Regions from separate parts of the Streptomyces sp. NPDC079167 genome, predicted to be linked through region 2. Evidence: riboswitches for the same ligand, from Rfam matches in the RefSeq annotation. Region 2 holds a riboswitch; the other holds the start of a gene.
What was found. Region 2 has a riboswitch for glycine ahead of gcvP (aminomethyl-transferring glycine dehydrogenase). Riboswitches for the same ligand answer to the same signal wherever they lie in the genome.
Positions count from the first base shown of each region.

Region 1: another riboswitch for glycine. It lies ahead of gcvT (glycine cleavage system aminomethyltransferase GcvT); the one in region 2 lies ahead of gcvP (aminomethyl-transferring glycine dehydrogenase).

Region 1 covers NZ_JBFBLO010000007.1:106,150-113,864, forward strand. Annotated here, with positions in the region: gene AB0P41_RS16750 (ABC transporter substrate-binding protein) at 1-1,652, opposite strand, end outside; gene AB0P41_RS16755 (ABC transporter permease) at 1,697-2,689, opposite strand; gene AB0P41_RS16760 (enhanced serine sensitivity protein SseB C-terminal domain-containing protein) at 3,046-3,840, opposite strand; gene AB0P41_RS16765 (enhanced serine sensitivity protein SseB) at 3,995-4,771, opposite strand; gene AB0P41_RS16770 (AAA family ATPase) at 4,946-5,635, opposite strand; glycine riboswitch at 5,809-5,906, shown strand; gene gcvT (glycine cleavage system aminomethyltransferase GcvT) at 6,074-7,201, shown strand; gene gcvH (glycine cleavage system protein GcvH) at 7,313-7,690, shown strand; gene glyA (serine hydroxymethyltransferase) at 7,709-7,715, shown strand, end outside.
Region 2 covers NZ_JBFBLO010000009.1:5,534-13,248, reverse strand. Annotated here, with positions in the region: gene gcvP (aminomethyl-transferring glycine dehydrogenase) at 1-2,308, opposite strand, end outside; glycine riboswitch at 2,502-2,597, opposite strand; gene AB0P41_RS19795 (PRC-barrel domain-containing protein) at 2,731-3,102, shown strand; gene AB0P41_RS19790 (DNA polymerase IV) at 3,024-4,493, opposite strand; gene AB0P41_RS19785 (MerR family transcriptional regulator) at 4,559-5,176, opposite strand; gene AB0P41_RS19780 (bifunctional nuclease family protein) at 5,344-5,817, opposite strand; gene AB0P41_RS19775 (MerR family transcriptional regulator) at 5,871-6,605, opposite strand; gene AB0P41_RS19770 (FHA domain-containing protein) at 6,647-7,420, opposite strand; gene AB0P41_RS19765 (DUF881 domain-containing protein) at 7,611-7,715, opposite strand, start outside.

The sequences.
Region 1 (7,715 bases), on a different contig from region 2:
AGGGGAACGACCGAGGCGTTCTCCATGACCTTCTGGTCGACCTCGCCCCAGGCGGCGTTGCGCGCCGTGGTGTCGACGGTGCCGATGCCCTTGACGAGGGCGTCGTTGACGCCCTTGTCGTCGAGCTCCATCAGGTTCGTACCACCGGACGGCTTGATGGCCGATCCGTTCACGATCTGGTCGAGGAAGCCGAAGCCGGTCGGCCAGTCGGCACCCCACTGCATCATCATCATGCCCGCGTTGTTCTTGTGGACCCACTCGGGGACACCCGCGAAGTCGGTGAAGTACTTGTCCGACGGGAACTGCTTGATCTCGGCGGTGATGCCGATCGCCTTCAGGCTGCCCTGGAGCTGCGTGGCGGCGGTGATCTCGTCAGGACGGTCCGAACGGGCCGTCAGCGTGGTCTTGAAGCCCTTGGCCTGACCGCACTTGGCCAGGTGGTCCTTGGCCTTGGCGATGTCGCCCTTGTTGCCCTCGGTCGGGTACAGGTCGAACTTCTTGTAGCCGGCGACGGTCGGCGGGATGACCGTGGTGGCCGGGTCGCCCTTGACCGAGCCACCGATCGAGTCGATCAGGCTCTGCTTGTCGACGGCGTACTGGACGGCCTTGCGGCACTCGATGTTGTCGAACGGCTTCACGTTGACGTTGAGCGCCATGTACTGCAGGACGCCGGCGTACGGGTTGTCCGTCTTGGCCTTCTCGGATGCCTTGACCAGGACCTTGGGCTGCGTCTTGGACTGCAGACCCGTGCCCGCGACGTCCGCGGTGGTCACGTCGTTGAGGAGGTGGTCGTCGACCGTGGTGGGGTTGACGTTGAGCTTCAGCTGGATCTTGTCCGGCAGCGCCTTGCGGATCGGGTCCGTCTTCGGGTCCCACTCCGGGTTGCGGACCAGCGTCGCGCCCTTGCTCTCGTCGTACGCCGAGAACTTGTACGGGCCCGAGGAGACCATCTTCTGGACGTAGCTGGCACCCGTGTCGGCCTTCTGCGGGACCGGAGCGGTCTGCGAGAAGGCGGCGAGGTAGTCCATGTCCGCGAAGGGCTTGTTCAGCTTGAAGACGATCGTGTAGTCGTCCGGCGTCTCGATGGACTTGAGACCCCCGGCCGACTTGTCCTTGTACGGACCCTTGTACTTGTCGCCGCCCTCGAGGTACGCCTTGAAGTACGTCGGGCCGTTGGACAGGGCCTCGGGCGCGAAGTTGGAGCGCTCGACGGCGTACTTGACGTCCTTCGAGGTGATCTCGGTGCCGTCCTCGAACTTCACGCCCTTGCGGATCGTGTACGTCCAGGTCTTGGCGTCCGCGCTGGCCTTGCCGAGGCTGGTGGCGAGGTCGGGGACGACCTTCAGGCTCTCCTTGCCGGCGGCCGGCTTGAAGGTGACCAGGGAACGGGCGTACAGGCGGGAGAAGTTCTGCACCCAGCCGTAGTACGTGTTGCCCGGGTCCAGGGAGTCCGGGCCACTGGAGTGCTCGTAGGTGACCGTCCCCCCCTTCTTGTCCGTCGGGTTGACGATGCTCGTCAGACCGGCGTCGGCCTTGGCGTTGCCCCCACCGCCGTTGCTGGCGCCGTCCGAATCGCTGCCGCTGCAGGCCGATGCGCCGAGCGACACCGCTACGGCCACGGCTATGGCCGCTGCTGTCTTTCTGTTCTGCATGCTGAGGAAAGCCCCCTCGCTAGTCCGGTGCGGCACTGCCGCGATTACTTGCCACGAGGGTCGAGTGCGTCGCGCAGCCCGTCCCCCAGCAGATTGAAGGCCAGCACGGTGATGAAGATCGCCATACCGGGGATGACCATGAACATCGGGTCCACCTCGTAGAGGTCGACGGCCTGCGTGAGCATGCCGCCCCAGGACGCCTGCGGCGGCGCGATACCCACGCCGAGGAAGGACAGGGAGGCCTCGAAGAGGATGTTCGTGGGGATCAGCAGCGTCGCGTACACGAGGATCGGCGCGATGAGGTTCGGCAGCAGCTCGCGGAAGAGGATGAACGGGCCGCGGGCCCCCAGGGACCTGGCGGCCTCGACGAACTCCCGCTCACGCAGCGACAGCGTCTGCGCACGGACGATGCGGCCGATGTAGGGCCAGCTGAAGAATCCGATCACGAAGATCAGGACCGCGATCCGCAGCGTGAGCCCTTCCATCCCGAAGGCGTTGCCCTGCAGGGAGGCGGAGATGGAGATCGCGAAGAGGAGCAGCGGGAAGGCGAGGAAGGTGTCCATCAGCCGGCTGATGAAGCTGTCCACCCAGCCGCCGTAGAACCCGGCCACGACGCCCATGACGACGCCGATGACGACCGAGAGCAGCGTGGAGCCGACGGCGACCACGAGGGAGACCCAGGAGCCTTCGAGGATGCGCGCCAGGATGTCGCGTCCGGTCTGCGGCTCGACTCCGAGGGGGTGATCCCAGCTGATCCCGCCCAGGGAGCCCTTGGGCGCCAGCATGACGGGGTCGACCAGGCTCTGGTTGAAGGCGTTGGGGTCGAGCCCGAGGAGCGACTGGAGCGGCTTGGACAGAACCGCGGTGAGGATCAGCAGCACGACGACGATGCCGCCGGCCATCGCGCCCTTGTCCCGCTTGAAGCGCGTCCAGGCGATGCGGCCGAGCGAGCGGCCCTCGATCTCCTTGCGCCCGGCGCCTTCCAGCACCGTTTCGGGCCGCGCATCCGCCCCGGTGGTCTCGATCGGTGCCGTCATTGCGCTGGAGACCCCTCTCGGCCGACGGTGGCCGGCCTGTGACCGCCGCTGTAGCGGCTCTAACAAAACATGACAGATGCGATCACACATGCCGAACTGACCCTGTTTGAAAGAGGGTTTCGCCGGGCATGGAGCACCTGCTGTGTGGAGTCTTCAACCACTTTGCGATCACCCGCCAGACCTGACGGGGAATGTTTGCTCAAACGTGATGCTGCCAAGAGGCTTCCGTTATGCGGACAGCTGTGCTTGTTGAGCGGGCCCCCGGGGAACCAATCCGTTGCTAACGGACATGTCTCCCAACTACGTTGTTCAGGTGACTATTTGGCCGCGACACCGCGGTGGCGGCCGACGCCCTCTCAGTACGCGTGCGGTACCGGCCCGGTGGCGGGCGGGTAGCCGTAACCCGGGGCAGCGGGTGCCGGGGCGTGCGCCTCGCGGTCGTAGAACGGACGGGAGTTGGCGTTCAGCCACATCGCGACGGGGTCGTACTCGTCGGACAGCGAGACCGTGGAGACCGGCAGCCCGTCGGGGACCACGCCGATCGACTGCTGCATCATCGCGCGGACCGCGTCGACGGACGGCCGGCCCGTGTCGTAGAGGTCGAGCCCGATCGCGAGGTACGGGGCGCCGAGCGCCGGCTGCACCCAGGCGCGGCGCAGCGCGCGGACGGCGGAGGTGCGGTGGGCGTTCTGCGACAGCAGGGCGTAGAACTGCGGGAGTTCGATGGAGGGTTCGGTCAGCCGCAGCGGCCCGGCGGGCATCCGGTCGAGGTCGGTGGCGATGCGGCGCAGGTCCAGCCACGGGATGCCGACGCCGCCGCCGGGGGCGTGCGGGTTGAGCCAGATGCCCCAGCGGTCGGGGAAGAGGGAGCGGGCGATGTCGCGGCCCGTGATCACTTCGTGGGCCCTGTTCCAGCCGCTGGCCGAGAGCTCCTGGGCGGAGGTCACACAGGGGGCGTAACCCTGCCCTTCGACCTCCATGTTGCCGTACTGGGCGTCGGGGGAGCCCGCCGTGCCGTGCCAGAGGAGCATCCAGACCTGGCCGTCCGCGAGGGACCGCAGCAGCGACTCGTACGCGTCGAGGCGCCCCGGGGTCACTTGGCGCAGCATGTGCTCGACCTGACCGGCCGCCGCGGTACCTGACGCACTCACCCTGGGTCCCGCCCCTCTTCGTTCCGCTGTTCCCGCATGCCGCACTGTGCTGTGGTGCCACTCCCGGGCACACGGGGCGGCCTCGTCATCCAACCAGCTTATGCGCCGCCCCTGACACCGTCTTGACGCCACGTGGCAACGGCGGCTCCGTCTCTCAGTACGCGTCGCGCCGGTAGAACGGACGTACCTTCTCCAGCATCCAGTCCCCGACCGGGTCCTGCGCCACGTCGAGCAGCAGGAGATTGACCGGCCAGGGCACCTGGACCCGGCCGAGCGCGCGCCCCAGGGCGTCCAGCGGGGCGCTCTGCCCGGCGGCGTCCCACACGGCGGACTCGACGCCGACGAAGAGGACGGGACTCTCGCCCTCGATGCTGGCCAGCGCCCGGCGCGCGGTCTTCACCTCGGCGGTCCCCTGGAATTCGGCGGACACCGCGGCGAGGAAGTCGACGGGGTCCTCCTTCCAGTCCGGCTCGTACAGCCGAACCCGGCCGCCGCTCGCGGGGCCGTCCAGCGGGGTGCGCCCGGCCCGGCAGAGCTCGGCGACGGCGCCGGGCGGCAGGGGCACGCCGACGGCGCCGCCGGGGTTGACCGCTATACCGAGCTGCGGCGGCAGTCCGCGGGCGAACTCGCGTGCGGGCGCGACGGTGAAGGAGAGATGGGTGCCGACGCACTGGAGGAACTGCGCCTCGGAGCTGAACACGGGGACGTACGCGCCGCCGTCGATGTCGACCGTCGGCAGATCGAGGTCGGTGCTGTCGCGCCCTCCGCCGTTCGGGAGGGGGACCCAGATCTGGCTGCGGCCGAGCACCTCGACCAGCCTTCCGCCCGCGCCGGGCACGCCGAGCGAGGCACTGAGCACCTCCTCTAGCTCGTTGGCCGGCCATCCCTGCGGCGGGTGCGACGGGGCCTGGGCCTGAGCCGGAATGTCCACGGTGTCTGTGTCCCTTTCTCGCCATGCGGTGCGGCTGAAACTCTAGACCGGGTCGCGGCAGGAGGGCAGAGCCCGCAGAGGCGGCACCTCCGTCCACCGCACCGTCCAGATCCCGGACAGTGCGCGGAGCGCCTGCGAACTGTGCGTATGCGAACGGTGACGCCCCCGGGTCCTCTACTCCTGCGGGAGCCGCGCCTCCGGGAACGAGATCCGGTCGATGTCCGCGGCGGCCTCACGGTCGAGCAGGACCGCCGAGGCACACCCCGGCGGCAGCAGTCCGGTCTCCGTGTCGCGCAGCAGCCGGCCCACCGCCCGCCGGTGCCGGGCGAAGGCGTATCCGGAGACCCCGCGCCCACGCTCCCGCTGCCCCTGCCTGGCCACCCGGGGGGTGACGTCGAGCAGGACGAGATGGAGGCCGCTGCCCCGGCGCCTGGCCTCACGCGCCAGCCAGTTCCGCACCCACGCCTGCGTGCCGCAGTCGTGGACGACGACGGGTCCGCCCGACCGCAGCGCCCGCCACAGCCCGGTGTAGTGCGCGGCACGCACCAGGGGGCGGTAGAGGGCGTACGGGAGTAAGGCGGGCAGGGCCGCCGCCCAGCGGTCCCTGGTGTCCTGGGAGTCGACCGCGTACTCCTTCACCGCCCGCCGGATCAGCGTCGACTTCCCGCTGCCGGGCAGCCCCGAGACCACGACCACGTCACCCGCCGTGAAGTCCAGGCCGCGCGGCCCCCGGCCGCCCCCGCCCCGCAGATCACGCACCACCGGAGCGGGCCCGCCCGTCAGCTCCCGGGCGGGCACGCCCGGCTGCTGGGGCATCGCACCGCGTGCCGCCCCCGCGGTTGTCGCGTAGCGCTGCAACGTCATCGCCTTCCCCCTGCCGAGTCACCCACTGACCTGCCCAAGAAGTGTAAAGAAAAGGTAATGCGGCACAACCGCTTCCGCCCGTACGTGTCGGGTCCGGCACCCGTCCGGGCCTGGACGCCCCACTCTCCCGCAATGCGTGCGATGATGACCCCGCCAACTGCATACCGGCCGTTTGAATCCGCGCGGGAGAGTCCCGGTCACCGTGTGCGCCGGGCGCCGAAGGAGCAAGTTCCTCCCTTGAATCTCTCAGGCCCCGTACCGCGTGGATGAGGCAGATCTGAAAAGCGGGCCGCTCTGCGGCTCCACCCAAGGTGCAAGCCGACGCTGACGGGGCCGACCCCGTCGGGACCCTTTCAGGGGCTTTCGGCGAACCTCTCAGGTTCCGATGACAGATGGGGAGGGAACCACCCCCTGTCGTCATGCCCTGGAGCCATGTCCATGAGCACTGCCCCGAGCGCCGCCCCCCGTCTCACCGCCCTCGATGCCCTGCACCGTTCCCTGGGCGCGACCATGACCGACTTCGCCGGCTGGGACATGCCGCTGCGGTACGCCAGTGAGCGCGACGAGCACAACGCCGTACGCGAGCGGGCCGGCCTGTTCGACCTGTCACACATGGGCGAGATCACCGTCACCGGTCCGCAGGCGGCGGCCTTCCTGAGCTACGCGCTGGTCGGCAACATCGCCACCGTGGGCGTGGGCCGGGCCCGCTACACGATGATCGTCGCCGAGGACGGCGGGATCCTGGACGACCTGATCGTCTACCGCCTGGGCGAGACCGAGTACATGGTCGTCGCCAACGCGGGCAACGCCCAGCTCGTCCTGGACACCCTCACCGCGCGCGCCGGTGACTTCGACACCGAGGTGCGGGACGACCGCGACGCGTACGCGCTGCTCGCCGTCCAGGGCCCCGACTCCCCCGCCGTACTGAAGTCGGTCACGGACGCCGACCTGGACGGACTGAAGTACTACGCGGGACTGCCCGGAACGGTCGCCGGCGTCCCCGCGCTCATCGCCCGTACGGGTTACACCGGTGAGGACGGCTTCGAGCTCTTCGTGGCCCCCGCCCATGCCGAGCAGCTCTGGAGGGCGCTGACCGAGGCGGGCGCGCCGTACGGTCTGATCCCCTGCGGGCTCTCCTGCCGCGACACGCTCCGCCTGGAGGCGGGCATGCCGCTGTACGGGCACGAGCTGACCACCGCGCTGACGCCCTTCGACGCGGGCCTGGGCAGGGTCGTGAAGTTCGAGAAGGAGGGCGACTTCGTCGGCCGCGAGGCGCTGACCGCCGCGGCGGCCCGTGCGGAGTCGGCCCCGCCCCGCAAGCTCGTCGGCCTGGTCGCCGAGGGCCGCCGGGTACCGCGCGCGGGTTACCCCGTCGTGGCCGGCGGGCAGGTCGTGGGCGAGGTCACCTCCGGTGCGCCGTCGCCCACCCTGGGCAAGCCGATCGCCATGGCCTACGTGGACGCGGCGCACGCAGCACCCGGCACCGAGGGTGTCGGGGTCGACATCCGGGGCAAGCACGAGCCGTACGAGGTCGTGGCCCTGCCGTTCTACAAGCGCCGTAAGTGACGCGGTGCGGCGCGCCTGTCACACGGCGCGCCGCGCACGTGACGCAGTCGTGTCTCACACCGTAAGACCACCGTTCATCAGCACTCCCCCGCGTACAGGAGAATTCAGGTCATGAGCAACCCCCAGCAGCTGCGGTACAGCAAGGAGCACGAGTGGCTGTCGGCCCTCGAGGACGGCGTGGCCACGGTCGGCATCACCGAGTTCGCGGCCAACGCGCTCGGTGACGTCGTCTACGCCCAGCTCCCGGAGGTCGGCGACACGGTGACCGCGGGCGAGACCTGCGGTGAGCTGGAGTCGACCAAGTCGGTCAGCGACCTGTACTCGCCGGTGACCGGCGAGGTGACCGCGGCCAACCAGGACGTCGTGGACGACCCGTCGCTGGTGAACTCCGCTCCCTTCGAGGGCGGCTGGCTGTTCAAGGTGCGCGTCGCGGAGGAGCCGGAAGACCTTCTCTCCGCCGACGAGTACACCGCGTTCTCCGGCAACTGAGACCTTAGGGACCCACTGATGTCGC
Region 2 (7,715 bases):
ACGCCCATGAGATCGGCAGGATGCCCGCCGAGCCCCACGGAGCGGCCGAGATCGGCCCGACGCCGGTCTCGGGGCCCGCCGCGGGCTGGAGGGGGTGGTTGGGGAGGTACGGCGCCAGGTGGGCGCGCACTCCGACCGGGCCGACACCCGGGCCGCCGCCGCCGTGCGGGATGCAGAAGGTCTTGTGCAGGTTCAGGTGGGAGACGTCGCCGCCGAAGTGGCCCGGCTTGGCGAGACCGACCAGGGCGTTGAGGTTGGCACCGTCGACGTACACCTGGCCGCCGGCGTCGTGCACCTCCCCGCAGATGTCCGCGACGTGCTCCTCGAAGACCCCGTGCGTGGAGGGGTAGGTGATCATGAGGACGGCGAGCTCGTCGCGGTGGGCCGCGATCTTGGCCCGGAGATCCTCTATGTCGACCTCGCCGTCGTCGGCGGTCTTCACCACGACGACCTTCATCCCGGCCATCACGGCGCTGGCGGCGTTGGTGCCGTGCGCGGAGGACGGGATCAGGCAGACCGTGCGTCCGTGGTCCCCGTTGGCCCGGTGGTAGGCGCGCACGGCCAGCAGGCCGGCGAATTCACCCTGCGAGCCGGCGTTGGGCTGGATGGAGACGGCGTCGTACCCGGTGACCTCGGCGAGACGCTCCTCCAGCTCCCGGATGAGGGTGAGGAAGCCCTGCGCCTGCTCGGCCGGCGCGAAGGGGTGCAGCGCGCCGAATTCGGGCCAGGTGATCGACTCCATCTCGGCGGTCGCGTTGAGCTTCATCGTGCAGGAGCCGAGCGGGATCATGCCGCGGTCCAGCGCGTAGTCGCGGTCGGCGAGCTTGCGCAGGTAGCGCAGCATCGCCGTCTCGGAGCGGTACTGGTGGAAGACCGGGTGGGTGAGGACGTCGTCGCCGCGCAGCAGCCCCTCGGGCAGCGCGTCGGCCGTTCCGGCATCCAGCGCCTCGATGTCGCCCCCGGCCCCGAAGGCCGCCCAGACCGCGGCGACCTGGGTGCGGGTCGTGGTCTCGTCACAGGCGACGGAGACGTGGTCGGCGTCGACGAGCCGCAGGTTCACTCCGCGCTCACGCGCGTCGGCGACCACACCGGCCGCTCCCCCCGGAACGCGGACGGTGAGGGTGTCGAAGTACGCGTCGTGCACGACCTCGGTTCCGGCGGCGCGCAGCCCCTCGGCCAGGATGGCGGCGAACCGGTGGGTGCGCCGGGCGATCGTCCGCAGCCCCTCGGGCCCGTGGTAGACGGCGTACATTCCGGCCATGACGGCGAGCAGCACCTGGGCGGTGCAGATGTTGCTGGTGGCCTTCTCACGGCGGATGTGCTGCTCGCGCGTCTGCAGCGCCAGCCGGTAGGCCTTGTTGCCGTCCGCGTCGACGGAGACCCCGACGAGGCGTCCGGGGAGGCTGCGGGCGAACTTCTCGCGCACGGCCATGAAGCCGGCGTGCGGTCCGCCGAAGCCCATCGGGACACCGAAGCGCTGGGTGGTCCCCACGGCGATGTCCGCACCCAGCTCGCCGGGCGAGGTGAGCAGGGTCAGGGCCAGCAGGTCGGCTGCGACGGACACGATCGCGCCCAGCTCGTGCGCCTGGTCGATGACGGGCTTGATGTCGCGCACGGCGCCGGAGGCGCCCGGGTACTGGAGCAGCACGCCGAAGACGCCCCGCTCGGCGATCTCGGCGGGGATGCCCTCGCCGAGGTCGGCGACGACCACCTCGACACCGGTCGGCTCTGCGCGGGTCTCGATCACGGCGACGGTCTGCGGCAGGGTGTCGGAGTCGACCAGGAAGACGCCGCCCTTCACCTTGCCGACCCGCCGGGCCAGAGCCATGGCCTCGGCCGCCGCGGTGCCCTCGTCGAGGAGCGAGGCGCCCGAGGTCGGCAGCCCCGTGAGGTCGGCGACCATCGTCTGGAAGTTCAGGAGGGCTTCGAGCCGCCCCTGGGAGATCTCCGGCTGGTACGGCGTGTAGGCCGTGTACCAGGCGGGGTTCTCCATGACGTTGCGCAGGATCACCGGCGGGGTGAACGTGCCGTAGTAACCGAGCCCGATCATCGGTGCGAGCACCTGGTTACGGTCGGCGAGGCTGCGCAGCTCTGCCAGGACCTCGGCCTCCGTACGGGCCTCGGGAAGGTTCAGTGCCTCGGCACTCCGGATCACGTCGGGCACCGCCGCGGCGGTGAGCTCGTCGAGGGAGCCGTAGCCGACCTGGGCCAGCATCTTCGCCTGGGCCTCGGCATCGGGCCCGATGTGGCGCTGCTCGAACGGAATGCCCTGCTCCAGCTGGGAGAGCGGAGTGCGACGGGGGGTCATGATGGAGGCCTCCTGGTCTGTCACGACCTGCGAGGGGCGCCACGGCGTGGCTGCCCGAACGGCCTCCCCATCTGTCATCTCGACCTGAGAGCTTCACCGGCACGCCCCGGGGCATACCGGCTTTCACCGTCGGTGAGGGTGGTCCCCGTCGCGGCACGTGCCGTACGGATCCCGCCCTGCTTTCCAGAGTGACCTCGTCCGTGCGGTACGGGGGCCTGAGAGATTCCGGGGAGGAGTTGCTCCTTCGGCGCCTCCGAATCGCTCCGGAGGACTCTCCCGCACAGGGTCAGCAGCCGTGCTCCAGCCTACCAGCGGGGCCGGGGCGGGCCGTCTCGAGTGGCCGACCTCCGGGATCTGGCATTTCGTAGTGCCTGTGGAGCAGCCGCGACCACCTGATGCAGTCGTGACCAGTGGGAGGCACCGTGCAGACCGACATCGATCCGCGCAGCCTGATCGGCCGCAAGGCCTTCGACCGACAAGGTGCAAAGATCGGAACGGTGGACGAGGTCTATCTCGACGACGCCACCGGGGTCCCCGAGTGGGCCGCCGTCCGCACCGGTCTCTTCACCAGGGACGCGTTCGTCCCGCTGGAACCGAGCGAATTCGTCGACGGCGCACTGGTGGTCCCCTTCGAGCGGGCCCTGATCAAGGACGCGCCCGACTTCGGCGTGGGCCGCCATCTCTCTCCCGAGCAGGAGTTGCAGCTCTACCGCCATTACGGGCTGGACTCCTCCCCCTCAGCCGACCCGGCTCCGGACAGGGACTTCGGCAGGCTCGCGGGCCACGAGGAGTAGTCCACCGGGTCCCGGACCAGACGGAGCGGATCGGCCGGCTGCAGCTGCGGATCGTCGATCCGGAACGTCCGCACCCGGCCGGGTGGCGTCCACGGTTCCTCGAAGCGCACGGTGACCCGGCCGACGCCGCTGCCCTGCACCCAGCCGTGCCCGTGGACCTCGTGCCGTACGTCGTGCCCGGCCGGCCAGCGCCGCGCGGCCAGTTGTTCCTCGCTCGCCGCGGTCTCCCCGCCGGGCTCCTCCTCCGCCCCGCGCCGCCCCTCGTGCGCCGCGGCATCCGCCGCGGCCGCGGCGGACTTCCCGGCGGCGTGCTCCGCGTCGGCGGCCTGCGCGAACAGGTCCTCCTGCGTGAAGTCCGCCAGCCCCGTGACACCGACGCCGAGCAGCCGGACGCCGCCGGTCGTGTCCACGGCCTCCAGAAGCCGCGCAGCGGCCTCCCTGACCACCGTCGGGTCGTCCGTGGGGCCACGCAGCGTCTCGGACCTCGTGAGCGTCGAGAAGTCGTAGCGGCGCACCTTGAGGACGACGGTGCGCCCGGAACGGCCGGCGCCCCGCAGCCGCTGCACGCACCGGTCCGCGAGCCGCTCGACCTCCGTCCTCACGCGCACCCGGTCGTGGAGGTCGACGTCGAAGGTGTCCTCGACCGACACGGACTTGGCGTCCCTCTCCGCGACGACGGGGCGGTCGTCGTACCCCTGCGCCATGCGGTGGAGCGCGACGCCGTGCGCCTTGCCCAGCAGCCGCACGAGCTCCGCCTCGCCCGCCTCCGCCAGGTGACTGACGAGGGTCATTCCGGCGCGCCGGAGATGGTCACCTGTGGCGGGGCCCACGCCCGGGAGGACGCGCACGGACATGGGTGCCAGGAGCTCACGCTCGGTGCCGGGCTCGATCAGCAGCAGCCCGTCCGGTTTCGCCTCCTCGGAGGCGATCTTGGCCAGCATCTTGGAGCCTGCCAGGCCGACGGAGCCGCTGAGTCCGGTGACGGCTCCGATGACGGTGCGCAACTGCCCGCCGATCGCCCGCGCGGACTCCGAGTCGTCGGCGACCCCGCCAGCCTCCAGGTCGACGAAGGCCTCGTCCAGGCTGAGCGGTTCGACGAGCGGGGACAGCCGCCCGAGCAGCTCCATCACCTGGTCGCTCACCGTCCGGTAGAGCGCGAAGCGCGGGACCAGATAGGCGGCGTTGGGCGCGAGGCGCCTCGCCTGTGCCATCGGCATCGCCGAATGCACGCCGAGACGCCTGGCCTCGTACGACGCGGTGGCGACCACGCCACGCGTCCCCAGGCCGCCCACCACCACCGGCTTGCCGCGCAGGCTCGGCTTCGACGCCTGCTCGGCCGAGGCGTAGAAGGCATCCATGTCGAGATGCAGAATGGTGGGCGCGGCTCTCACATGGACCGATGCTGCCCTATGCCACTGACAACCGCCCTGCCCGGCGCACGTACCGTGCCGGTGACTCAGCCCGCGCGATTACGGCGACGCGCGAGTTCGTCGGCGGGGTTGTGGCCGATCAGCGTCTCCCCTGTGTCGACACGCTCTCCGTGGAGCTGGGACAGCGCCGCGTCGACGTCCCGCCAGACGACGCCGACGGCGATGCCGAAGACGCCCTGGCCGCCCTGGAGGAGATTCACGACCTCGTCGGGCGAGGAGCACTCGTAGACCGTCGCACCGTCGCTCATCAGGGTCATCCGCTCGAGATCCGTGAATCCGCGCGCCCTGAGGTGCTGCACGGTGGTCCGGATGTTCTGCAGAGCGACCCCCGTGTCCAGGAACCGTTTGACGATCTTGAGGAGAACCACGTCCCGGAAACTGTAGAGACGCTGCGTCCCCGACCCGTACGCCGGACGCACGCTCGGCTCCACCAGCCCCGTACGCGCCCAGTAGTCGAGCTGTCGGTAGGTGATCCCGGCCGCCGCGCACGCTGTCGGCCCCCGATAGCCGATGTCCCCTGCCACTCCCACACCGTCCGCTGCCACCACAGCCGGCTGAACCGGCTGTCTGATGGAGTGGTCGGCCGCACTGCCGTGCTGCCGGTACGGCCCACCCGCAGCCGTACCGTCGCCGCTGCTTCTCACGCCGACCTCCGTCCTTGACCTGCCACCTCGAAGGTAGGCAGTCACCAGGGGTGCGTCAACGATCGCCACACTCGGCACGCCGAGTGATAATCACCCTGAGGGTGGTTTCCCGTGACTGATTTACGGGAACGGCTTGTCGGATGCGCTGACACAGCCTCCGCGGAAGGTCACTGGCTGTTGGTACCGAAGTCCTCCGGCGAGATCTGGTCGAGGAACTCGCGGAACTTCTCCACCTCGTCCTCCTGCTCGTCCGGGATGGCGATACCCGCGTCGTCCAGCACCCCGTCACTGCCGTAGATGGGCGTGCCGGTGCGCAGGGCGAGCGCTATGGCGTCGGACGGCCGCGCGCTCACCTCCACCCCGCTGGCAAAGACCAGCTCCGCGTAGAAAACCCCTTCCCGCAGGTCCGTGATGCGGACCTCGGTGAGCTCCTGGCCTACGGCCTCGAGCACATCCTTGAAGAGATCATGGGTCAGCGGCCTGGCCGGAGCCATGCCCTGCTGGGCGAAGGCGATCGCGGTCGCTTCCCCAGGGCCGATCCAAATAGGGAGGTACCGGTCGCCTCCCACTTCACGCAGGAGCACGATCGGTTGGTTGGAGGGCATTTCCACCCGGACACCCACAACGTCGAGCTCGTTCACACAGCAACCCTAGGACGTGCCCGCCATGTTTGGATAGTCGGGCTCCTCCGCCCTCAGTGGAAGCCGGCCTTCAGAGCGCTCTGCACCAGCGCGGCATGGAGCCGGACGGAGAGGTCCGCGAGCTCCTTCGCGGTGGCCTCCGCATGTGCTCTGGTCTGCGGATTCCGGTGTCGGCGCAGCGGCGCGACCACCTGCTCGACCAGCCCTGCCTCACGCTCAGCGGCGGCCTTGACGGCCCGCAGATGCCGAGGTTCGAGACCGAATCTGCCCAGGTCCGCCACCAGCCGTGCCACATTCACGGCCTCGGCGTCGTAGCTCCCGCCGGCGGCGGGCACGATCAGCCCGTACGACTCCCACTCGTCGAGCTGCTCCTCGGTCGCCTCGGTGGCCGCCAGGAGCTCGGAGCGTCCGATACGGGCGGCGGTGGCCTGCCCCTGGTCCCGGAGGGCGTCGGCGGGATCGCCCGGACCTCCGTGCGGCAGTGCCGCCTGCTCACCGCGTGCGAGGGCCTCCAGGTGCTCACGGATGACCTTGAGCGGCAGGTAGTGGTCGCGCTGCATGCGCAGCACCTGCGCCAGCCGCTCGACGTCGGAGGGGCTGAACTTCCGGTAGCCCGACGGCGTCCGCTGGGGCTCGATGAGCCCCTCCGTCTCCAGGAAGCGGATCTTGGAGATGGTGACTTCGGGAAATTCGTCGCGCAGCTGCAGAAGCACCGTGCCGATGCTCATCGCGCGCTGGCCGGCGGCGGCGGTGCCGTTACCGGCACCGCCTGTCGGTGTTCGCAGCATGGACCTTCCTGGGGTCCCCCCGGACACTGTCCGGGGGAGGGTCACACGCCCCGCTGGCTCGCGTAGAAGACCAGCCGGTACTTTCCGATCTGGACTTCGTCGCCGTTGGTCAGCGCGACGGAATCGATGCGCTCGCGGTTGACATAGGTGCCGTTGAGGCTGCCGACGTCTCCCACGGTGAAACTACCGTCCGGGTTCCTGTGGAACTCCACATGACGCCGCGACACGGTCACGTCGTCGAGGAAGATGTCGCTCTGGGGGTGACGGCCGGCCGTCGTCAGGTCACCGTCCAGCAGGAAGCGGCTGCCGGAGTTCGGGCCGCGTCGCACCACCAGCAGCGCGGAACCCGCCGGCAGGGCGTCGACGGCGGCCTGTGCCTCCGGGGAGAGCGACGGAACGGCCGTCTGGCCTGTCGCCTCCGCCTCGTACGCCTCGATACCGGAGATCGAGATGGTCGAGGTCGTCTCCGAGGCACGCTCGGGCACTCCGCCCCTCAGCGGCGCACCGCAGTTGGAGCAGAAGCGGCTGGCCGCGGCATTGCGATGCCCGCACCTCGTACAAACCGGCATGGACGAGCCCTCCGGAGCGGGGGTGAACCCTCCACCCGTACTCGAGGTCGATGGCTCCCCGAAACCTATGCGCCCTGCACCTCCGGGGTCAACGGACGACGCGCCGGCGCCTCCCTGGACCTCGTCGCGGAAGAGCGGGCGCTCCGAACCCTGCTCCTCGGCGCCCTGACGCGGAGCGCGGTGGCGGGCAGCGCTGTTGCTGTCCTCGCGGGCGCTCTTTCCGAACAACTTCGCAAACAACTTCACGGGCGTTTCCCCTTGACCGAAATAGACCCGCCCGTGGGGCAGGACGAACCCTGAATGACCACACCTGCCGACCCGGACATCCTCACAACGTCCGTATCCACCCGACAGTTTCCACCACGCGTCACCGATCCGTTGCGCCGACCCCCCGCAACCTCGCGCCCGTGTCCTTCGACTCCGGCGCACCGCCGCCTCACTGCGGCGACGACCGAGCGTAATCAGGCTGCTTCGGGGGCCGCAAGGCGTCCACGACGATGTCGTCGGCGCGCGCCACCTCCACCGTGGCCTGCTCCTTCTC